3 regions of the Mesorhizobium sp. M6A.T.Cr.TU.016.01.1.1 genome follow, and region 2 is predicted to be linked to each of the others. Evidence: predicted binding sites of a transcription regulator. Region 2 holds the regulator's gene; each other region holds the start of a gene.
What was found. The regulator PhoB, encoded in region 2, activates phosphate uptake and scavenging genes when phosphate is short. The targets are predictions, from matches to a motif close to TGTCATNNANCTGTCAT.

Region 1: a site for PhoB is predicted at 1,346-1,362, ahead of phnC (phosphonate ABC transporter ATP-binding protein). Genes of this name have one in related genera too.
Region 3: a site for PhoB is predicted at 1,951-1,967, ahead of EJ075_RS32605 (LTA synthase family protein). Genes of this name have one in related genera too.

Annotation. Positions count from the first base shown of each region.
Region 1 covers NZ_CP034452.1:3,049,709-3,052,984, reverse strand. The annotation lists gene EJ075_RS14730 (DapH/DapD/GlmU-related protein) at 1-529, shown strand, start outside; gene EJ075_RS14725 (DUF1868 domain-containing protein) at 605-1,309, shown strand; gene phnC (phosphonate ABC transporter ATP-binding protein) at 1,433-2,290, shown strand; gene phnD (phosphonate ABC transporter substrate-binding protein) at 2,437-3,276, shown strand, end outside.
Region 2 covers NZ_CP034452.1:2,735,286-2,738,561, forward strand. The annotation lists gene pstB (phosphate ABC transporter ATP-binding protein PstB) at 1-239, shown strand, start outside; gene phoU (phosphate signaling complex protein PhoU) at 276-983, shown strand; gene phoB (phosphate regulon transcriptional regulator PhoB) at 1,000-1,689, shown strand; gene EJ075_RS13190 (ROK family protein) at 1,724-2,971, opposite strand; gene xylF (D-xylose ABC transporter substrate-binding protein) at 3,240-3,276, shown strand, end outside.
Region 3 covers NZ_CP034452.1:6,708,279-6,711,554, forward strand. The annotation lists gene fabG (3-oxoacyl-[acyl-carrier-protein] reductase) at 1-728, opposite strand, end outside; gene fabD (ACP S-malonyltransferase) at 788-1,729, opposite strand; gene EJ075_RS32605 (LTA synthase family protein) at 1,997-3,276, shown strand, end outside.

The DNA of each region.
Region 1 (3,276 bases), 310 kb from region 2:
CGACCGCTGCCGGGTTTCGGAAAGCACGCTGGGCGACTATTCCTACATGATGCAGGACTGCGGCGTCTGGTGCGCGACGATCGGCAAATTTGCCAACATTGCCGCCAATGTGCGCATCAACGCCACCAACCACCCGATCTGGCGGCCGACGCTGCACCATTTCACCTACCGCGCCTCGGACTATTGGGACGACGCCGAGCACGAGAGCGAATTCTTCGCTCAGCGTCGCGCCAAGCGCGTCACCATCGGCCATGACACCTGGCTTGGCCACGGCTCGACCATCCTGCCCGGCGTCACCGTCGGCGATGGCGCGGCGGTCGGCGCCGGCGCCGTGGTGTCGAAGGACGTCGCGCCCTATACCATTGTCGGCGGCGTGCCGGCGAAACCGATCCGCGAACGCTTCGACCGCCGCACGGCGGAACGTTATCAGGCGCTCGCCTGGTGGGATTGGGACCATATCAGGCTGCGCGCCGCGCTCGACGATTTTCGCGCGCTTTCGGCGGAAGCGTTTCTGGAAAAGTACGGCTGACCACAGGACGAACCCGCCCGTTTCACACCTCTGACACATGACTCGGACAAAGGCGGTCTTTCCCTGGAGATCGCCATGCCCATCAAACCTTCGCTCGCCGGATTCTTTGCCGGCTCGAACCCGAACCCTCCCGTGCATCTCGGCACGCGCTACGACACGTCAGGCAATTTCCTGACCGAGCCCGGCAACACGGTCGTCTGCCATCTCGTCAGCGGCTCAGCTTCCGAAACGGCGGTCATCGAAGTGCGTGAGCGGATGCGCGTTATGCCCGATGCCGACAGGCTGGCCTTCACGCCGATCTCCAGCCTGCATATGACGCTGTTCCAGGGCATCATCGAATATCGCCGCCGGCTTCCCTACTGGCCTGAGGATGTGCCCCTCGACACAAGCATCGACGACATGACTCGGCTCTATCTGGAGCGCCTGAATGGCGTCGGGGACCATGGCGCGTTTAAAGTCAGGGTTGTCGATGTCGTGCCGACCGGGCTTACCGTTACCGGCGTGTCGGACCAGGACGAGCGCATCATGCGCGCGTGGCGCGATGCCCTGTCGGTGCCGTTCGGATACCGGCATCCCGATCACGACAGCTACACTTTCCACATAACTTTCGCCTACCAGATCCGGCGCCTCGACGACGAAAGGGCCTCGCAATGGCAACAGCTATTCGATGACTGCCTCTCGCTGCTCGCCCTTCAGGCTCCAGTGATCGAGCTGCGGCCTCCGGCATTTTGCAGCTTCAAGGACATGAAGTATTTCGAGGAGCTTCTTGTCCTGGGCTGACGGCGCGACGTCTCTGCCTGTGGGCAGTAACAAAACTGACATCAATCCGACACCGCAGGTTCATGCGGCTGCGCTAGCGAGGGTCAACGGACCTTCAACTGCGACTGGACTGGAACCTGCCCCATGTCAGCAACCTCAGCCACGCTTGAAATCCGCGGCGTCACCCGCCGGTTTGGCAAGAACACCGCCGTCAGCAATGTCGATATCTCGATCCCGCATGGTCAGATGGTCGGCATCATCGGCCGTTCCGGTGCCGGCAAGTCGACGCTTTTGCGCATGATCAACCGCCTCATCGATCCCAGCCAAGGGTCGATTTTCTTTGACGGCGCCGAAGTCTCCAGCCTGCGCGGCTCGCTGCTCAGGCGCTGGCAGCGCGACTGCGCCATGATCTTCCAGCAGTTCAACCTGGTGCCGCGTCTCGACGTGCTGACCAACGTCTTGCTCGGCCGGCTCAATCACCGCTCGACCGTTGTCAATCTGCTCGGTGTCTTTTCTCGCGACGAACGGGCCCAGGCGATCGCGGCGCTCGAGCGTCTCGACATTGCCCGCACGGCGCTGCAGCCGGCCGGCACCTTGTCCGGCGGCCAGCAGCAGCGCGTTGCGATTGCCCGTGCCATGATGCAGCAGCCGAAGGTGATCCTTGCTGACGAGCCGATCGCCTCGCTCGACCCGCTCAACGCCAAGGTGGTTATGGATTCGCTGCAGGACATCAATCTGCGCGAGGGCATCACCGTCGTCACCAATCTGCACACGCTGGATACCGCGCGCACCTATTGCAACCGCATCATCGGCATGGCCGCCGGCAAGGTCGTGTTCGACGGCCCACCCGAAGACCTCAACCGCGAAGCCGTGCGCATGGTCTACGGCGCCGACAGCAATGGCGGCGAAATCTCCGAGGCCATCACCTCGACCAGCGTCACCATCAAGCAAAAAATCGCCGCATCCGCCGGACCGCTCGAGCCCGCATTTCCGGGCTACTAGTTCCATGATCCCGACAAGTGGATACCGGTATCCGGAAACGATCATGGACAAGCAAAAGAGCGCCTGGATCGCCGGCCCACGTCAAGGGCGCTGTCAAAATTCGAACGCTACCGGCGCGATGCCGGAACCAACAGGAGAGACGCGACATGTTTAGAAAGATGCTTTTCGGTGCTGTTTCCATCATCGCCATGGCGATGGGCGCGGTTCAGGCACAGGACCTGAAGGAATTCCGCGTCGGCATTCTGGGCGGCGAGAACGAAGCCGACCGTCTGCGCAACTACCAGTGCTTCGCCGACCACATCAAGGAAGTGCTGGGCGTCGAGAAAGTCTCGCTGTTCCCGGCCGCCGACTACGACGGCGTCATCCAGGGCCTGCTCGGCGGCACGCTTGACTATGCCGAGCTCGGCGCTTCCGCCTATGCCAAGATCTATCTCGAAAACAAGGACGCGGTTGAGCCTATCCTGACGACGGTCCAGACCGACGGTTCGACCGGCTATCATTCGGTCATGGTCGCCCGTGCCGATTCCGGCATCAAGACGCTCGCCGACATGAAGGGCAAGAAACTCGGTTTCGCCGATCCCGATTCGACGTCGGGTTACCTGATCCCGGTCACTTCACTGCCCAAGGACATCGGCATGGATGTGAAGAGCTACTTCGCGTCGACCGGTTTTGGTGGCGGCCATGAACAGCTCGTCCTCGAGGTCCTGAAGGGCACCTTCGATGCCGGCACCACCTGGGCTTCCGGCGTCGGCGACTTCAAGGACGGCTACAGCTCGGGCAATCTGCGCAAGATGGTCGACAAGGGCGTCCTCAAGATGGACGATCTTGTCGAATTGTGGCAGTCGCCGATGATCCCGAACGGCCCGCTGGTGCTGCGTGCGTCGATCGATGCCGGCGCCAAACAGAAGGTCACCGATTTCCTGACCAAGCTTCCGGAAACCGATCCAGCCTGTTTCTCGGCGATACAGGGCGGCGACTTCAAGGGC
Region 2 (3,276 bases):
AGCCTTGTTCGGCGCTCGATCCGATCGCCACCGCCCGTGTCGAGGAACTGATTGACGAACTGCGCCAGAACTACACGATCGTCATCGTCACCCATTCGATGCAGCAGGCAGCGCGTGTGTCGCAACGCACGGCGATGTTCCATCTCGGCTATCTGGTCGAGGAGGGCGCGACCGACAAGATGTTCACCAACCCCGACGACAAGCGCACCCAGGACTACATCACCGGCCGGTTCGGCTAAGCGGTCCGGCGAATTTTCGAGCACGAGGACAGTATCATGGGTGAACATACCGTCGCATCTTTCGACGAGGAATTGGAGCACATCGACAGGCTGATCCGCGACATGGACGAGCTCGCCGCCGCGATGGTCGCAGCGTCGATCCGCGCGTTGCTTGCGTCAGACAATGCGATGGCGCAGCGCGTCGTCTCGGATGACGCCATCATGGATGCGCGGCAGCGCGAACTCGACGACAGCGCGATCACGCTGATCGCCAAGCGGCAGCCGATGGCGCAAGACCTGCGCGCCGTGGTTGGCGCAATCCGGATGGCCGGCGATCTCGAGCGCATCGGCGACCTGGCCAAGAACATAGCCAAGCGGGTCAGCGCCGTCGGGCAGAGCGCCACGCCGCGTAATCTCTCGCACGGTATCGACGCGATGGCGGATCTCGTTCTCGAGCAGCTCCGCGGCGTGGTCGAGCACTATGTGTCGCGCAACGCCGGCGCGTTGAAAGAGCTGCGCGCCGCCGACGAGAAGATCGACGTGAAATACACGGCGGTTTTTCGCGAACTCCTGACCTACATGATGGAGGACCCGCGCAACATCACCGCCTGCACGCATCTTCTGTTCTGCGCCAAGAATCTCGAGCGTATCGGCGATCATGTCACCAACATCGCCGAAAACGCCTACTATGTCGTGACCGGGCAGCAATTGCCGGCGGATCGGCCGAAGCTCGACGAAACGACGATGTCGGCGTCGGCGACATGACAGGGGTAACCGGCCGATGATCGCGCCGCGCATCATGGTGGTGGAGGACGAAGAGCCGCTGGGCGTCCTCCTTCGCTACAATCTGGAATCCGAAGGCTATCAGGTCGAGGTGGTGACGCGCGGCGACGAGGCCGAAATCCGGCTTCAGGAAAACGTGCCCGATCTTCTGGTGCTCGACTGGATGGTGCCGGCGGTTTCGGGCATCGAGCTTTGCCGTCGCCTTCGCGTGCGTCCCGAAACCGAGCGGCTGCCGATCATCATGCTGACCGCGCGCGGCGAGGAAAGCGACCGGGTGCGCGGCCTCTCGACCGGGGCCGACGACTATCTGGTCAAGCCGTTCTCGACACCGGAATTCATGGCCAGGGTCAAGGCGCTGCTGCGCCGTGCCAAGCCCGAAGTGCTGTCCAGCGTGCTGAAGGTCGGTGACATCATGCTCGATCGCGAATCGCACAGGGTCTATCGCAAGAAGAGCGAGATCCGGCTCGGGCCGACCGAATTCCGGCTGCTCGAATTCATGATGCGGCACCCGGGTCGGGTGTTCTCGCGCAGCCAGTTGCTCGACAATGTCTGGGGCGAGACGATCTACATCGACGAGCGCACGGTGGACGTCCATGTCGGCCGGCTGCGCAAGGCGGTCAACAATGGCCGCATGCCCGATGTCATCCGCACCATCCGCGGCGCGGGCTATGCGATCAGGGAAGACTGAACAGACTGCCTGAATTCAAGCTGCGTTCTTCCATTCAGGCCACGTGCTTCCTGGCCGTGCCGGACTTCCCTTGCGCGCCCGGCGCGAAAATCTCCTGGTCGACGAAGCTCAGCGCCCGCATGGCGCAGCCTTCGCGGATCAGCGGCAGCTCGTTCGGCTCGGTGTCGAAGGAAATCGAACCCGAATACTGACCGCCGGCGGTCTGAGCGATGGCCTCGCGCAGGGCCGGCTCGATCAGGTCGAAGGCGGCAGCGCTGGCGCCGACCATGGCGACCGGCGCCGGATCGATCAACGCGAACAGGCTGCCGAGCCCGAAGCCGAGCGCTTCGCCGGCCTTGCGGTAGGCTTCGCGCTCCGGTCCGTCCGTCTGGCGCGCCCGGGCCGCCAGTGCCCGCATCTCGGCGTCGCTGACATCGGCGACCGGCTCGGCGTTCTCGCTCAACTGCCTTGCATTGCGCCAGATGGCGTAGTTGCCGGCATAGGCCTCGACGCAGCCGCGCCGCCCGCAGCGGCAAAGCGCGCCGCCCGGCCGGTGGATCATGTGGCCGAATTCGCCGCCTGAGGAATGGGTGCCGGTGAACAGTTCGCCCTTCAGCACCAGTCCCATGCCGATGCCGTGGGAGAGCAGGATGGCGATGAAATCGTCGCGGTAGCGATCCGGGTCGCGCCAGCGCAGCGCCACGGCCATCATGTTGCAATCGTTCTCCATGATGGCCGGGATGCCGAACTCACGTTCCAGAATGTCGGCGAAGGCAATGTTCGTCTGCGGCGTGATCGGCGACCACAACATGGCGCGCGCATGGGAATCGGTGATGCCCTGGATCGCCAGCGCGATGCGGGCGACGCTTTGGACATTGAGATCGGGATCTTCGAGCCGGCGCCGGACGATGGCGACACATTCGTCGATCAGCTCGTCGCGCGACATGGTCAGCGTGTCCAGCCGGCGCTGTTCCTCGGCGACCACTTGTCCAGCATAATCGATGACGGCGACCGAAAGGAAATTCAGCGACAACACGACGGCCAACACCGCCGCCGCTTCCGGATTGAGGCTGAGGCCGACCTGCGGCCGGCCGCGTTTCAGCGAAACGGTCTCGCTCGCCTTGCTCTCGGTCAGGATGCCTTCCTGGATGAGGTCGGAAGAGATCGCCGATATGGTCGAATGGCTGAGGCCGGTGGTCGCGGCGATCTCGGTTCGCGACGGCTGGCCTGCCCGGCGTACGGCCGAAATCACCATCGCCCGGTTGCGCCGACGCAAATCGTCATGACGGATTCCAACCGACATTCTTTTGCTTCCTCCCTCTTGCCGCGGCCGCTCATGAACCGGAAGCCGTCGGCAGCGTCCGACAAATACTGGCAGAAGCAGAAGGCCCTGTCATTGTTTATTCCGGGGCTCGAAAAAAGTCGGCAGAGACATCAAAATCCATCAGAATTGATGTTGACAGCGCTTCGGCGTTGGACCAGTATTTTTTCGAGGCTCGAAAAAATAGAGCCTTTGTGCCGGCCTTCGGGCCAGTTTGGTCGCGCCGTATCGCGGCGCAGGGAGGACTATCATGAAGAGATTCGCAGCCGCCATCCTGGCGGGGGTCG
Region 3 (3,276 bases), 2.8 Mb from region 2:
GCCATGCCGCCATTCACGTGGATGGTCTGGCCGGTGACATAGGCAGCTTCGTTGGAAGCAAGGTAGGCGACGGCGGAAGCGACTTCGGCGCTGGTGCCCATGCGCCGTGTCGGGATCGCCGCCATGATCGCCTCTTTCTGCTTGTCGTTGAGCTTGTCGGTCATCGCCGATTCGATGAAGCCCGGGGCGACGCAGTTGACGGTGATGTTGCGGGTGGCGATCTCCTGCGCCAGCGACTTGGAAAAGCCGATCATGCCGGCCTTGGAAGCGCAGTAATTGGTTTGGCCGGGATTGCCGGTGACGCCGACCACCGAGGTGATGTTGATGATGCGGCCGTGCCGGCGCCGCATCATCGGATGGGTGAGCTCGCGGGTCAGCCGGAACACGGCGGTCAGATTGACCTCGATCACGCTATCCCAGTCGGCGTCCGCCATGCGCACGAACAGCCCGTCCTTGGTGATGCCGGCGTTGTTGACGAGAATGTCGACACCTTCGAGATCGGCCTCGGCCTTCTGGCCGAGCGCCTTGACCTCGTCGCGGTTGGAAAGGTTGGCCGGGAACAGCTTGACCCGGTCGCCGAGCTCGGCGGCCAGCGTCTCCAGCTTTTCGACGCGGGTGCCGTGCAGGCCAACGATGGCGCCCTGCGCATGCAGCACCCGGGCGATCGCCTCGCCTATCCCTCCTGATGCGCCTGTGACGAGCGCCTTGCGGCCAGTCAATTCGAACATGTCTTGTCTCCTGATCTAAGAGAACACCCTTCACACGGGTGGGGTCAAATCGTGGCCGGTTATGCGAGCGCCGCCAATGCCGCCTCGACATCCGCCGCCGTGCCGACAGCGCCTGTGGCGATATCGCGGTTGATGCGCCGAGCCAGTCCCGACAGCACCTTGCCTGCGCCCACCTCGTAAAGCGTCGCAACGCCATTCGCGCCGAACCACTCCACCGTCTCGCGCCAGCGCACGCGGCCGGTCACCTGTTCGACCAGGCGGCGGGCGATGGCGTCGGGATCGCTGGACGGGGTGACCGACACGTTGGAGACTACAGGCACGAACGGCGCGTTCTTCGTCACCCCGGCCAGCGCCTCGCGCATGATCTCGGCCGCCGGTGTCATCAGTGCCGAATGGAAAGGCGCAGAAACTTGCAGCATCAGCGCCCGCTTGGCGCCCTTTTCCGTGCACAGCTTCGCCGCCAGTTCAACCGCCGCCCTGGCGCCGGAGATCACCAACTGGCCACCGCCATTGTCGTTGGCGATCTGGCAAACTGAATCTTTGGCCGCTTCAGCGCAGGCGGCTTCGACATCGGCCTGTTCCAGCCCGATGATCGCCGCCATGGCGCCCTCGCCGGCCGGCACTGCCGCTTGCATGGCATTGCCGCGGATACGCAAGAGCCGGGCGGCATCGGCGATCGAGACGAAACCGGCGGCAGCAAGTGCCGAATACTCGCCGAGCGAATGGCCGGCGACATAGGCGACCTTGTCCTTCAGCGAGAAGCCGCGCGATTCCATAGCCCGGATTGCGGCAAGCGACACAGCCATCAGCGCCGGCTGGGCATTGGCGGTCAGCGTCAGCGTCTCTTCCGGCCCTTTCCAGATCAGCTTCGACAGGTTTTCGCCGAGCGCGTCGTCGACCTCTTCGAAGATCTTCCGCGATTCCGGAAAGGCGTCGGCGAGGTCCTTGCCCATGCCGACAGCCTGGCTGCCCTGTCCCGGAAAGGTGAATGCGACGGCCATCTGTGGCTCCCAAGCGGCTGATTTTTCCTGCCTGTGACGCAAGGCAGGCGGGCAAGTCAAGTCCGCCATCAGCCCAATCCGAGCCGCTCCGGCTCGGCATCGCTGGCCGAGTGCCTGTTCCAAAAGGCTTTTTGTCGATCACTCATGATGAAAATCGCTCACGATTCGTTTGCTGGCTCTTCTTATTTCAGCCACAGGCGCTAGCTTTTTGTGACATATCGATGACAGCTCAATGACGCTTTTGTGTATGGTCGGGGGAATTGTAAGTTGGCAAGGACTAGGAAAGGCGCCGGCAAGGCCGCGCCACAGTTTCTGGAAGGCGATCCGGCCACCGGCTATCTGCCGGGCCGGAAATGGCCCGTTATCCGCTATGGCCTCGTCAGCCTGCTCGCTGCCGCCATTCTGGTGTTTGCGGTCGAACTGATCGTGCGCGGCGACTTTGCCGGCACCGTCGCCTTCTTCCTGCAGCCGTTCAAGCCGGGCTGGACCACCATCATCATTTTCGCGTTGATCCTCATCGGTCTCGATGCCGTGCTCGGCCGCAGCCACCAGAGCCTGATGATCGTCGCGCCGCTGACGCTGGCGCTGGCCTTTGTCGGCCATCAGAAATCGCTCTATCTCGGCGATCCGCTCTATCCGACCGATTTCTTGTATTCACGCCAGATCGTGGCGCTGATGCCGCTTCTGGTGCGCGAACGCCCGGGGACCGCCATCGCTATGGCGGTCGGCATCGTTGGCGGCCTATCGCTGCTCGTCTATGGCTGGCGACTATGGCGCCGCCGGGTACCGGCGCTCAGCCGTAAGGGCCGCCTTGCCCGGCTGACATTGACAGTGCCGCTGCTCGCCTTCTTCGTCTCAATCATGGATTACGCGACCTTCTCGTGGACGCGTGACCGGTTGCAGATCATCCCGATCATGTGGGACCAGAAGGAAAACTACGCCTCCAACGGCTTCGCGCTCGCCTTCGCGCTCAACGTGCCGATGGCCCACGTCTCGGCGCCTGCGGGCTATTCCGACAAGTCGATCGCGGCAATCGACAGGCCTGACGTGACGGTCTCCGTACCGGCCGAGAAGCCCGACATCATCATCGTCATGAGCGAATCCTTCTGGGATCCGACCGAGTTGCCCGGCGTCACCATCACGCCCGATCCGATTCCCAATGTGCGGACGCTGCGCTCGGGCTCGATGTTCTCGCCCGAATTCGGCGGCATGACCGCCAATGTCGAGTTCGAGGCGCTGACCGGCTTTTCCAATGCCTTCCTGCCGGCCGGCAGCATCCCTTACCAGCAATATGTCCGCGCGCCGGTGCCGTCGATGGCCACGTTCCTGAAGAGCCAAGGCTATGAGACGCGCGCCATCCATCCGGGCACGAGCTGGTTCTGGAACCGCACGCCGGTCTATGCGGATTTCGGTTTCGACGACTTCAAGTCGGAGGAAAACCTGCCATATCTCGAAAAGCGCGGGCCGCTGGCCTCGGACGCGGCGATGACCGACGAGATCATCCGCGAGGCCGACGCCACCGACGATCCGTTCTTCTTCTTCGCCGT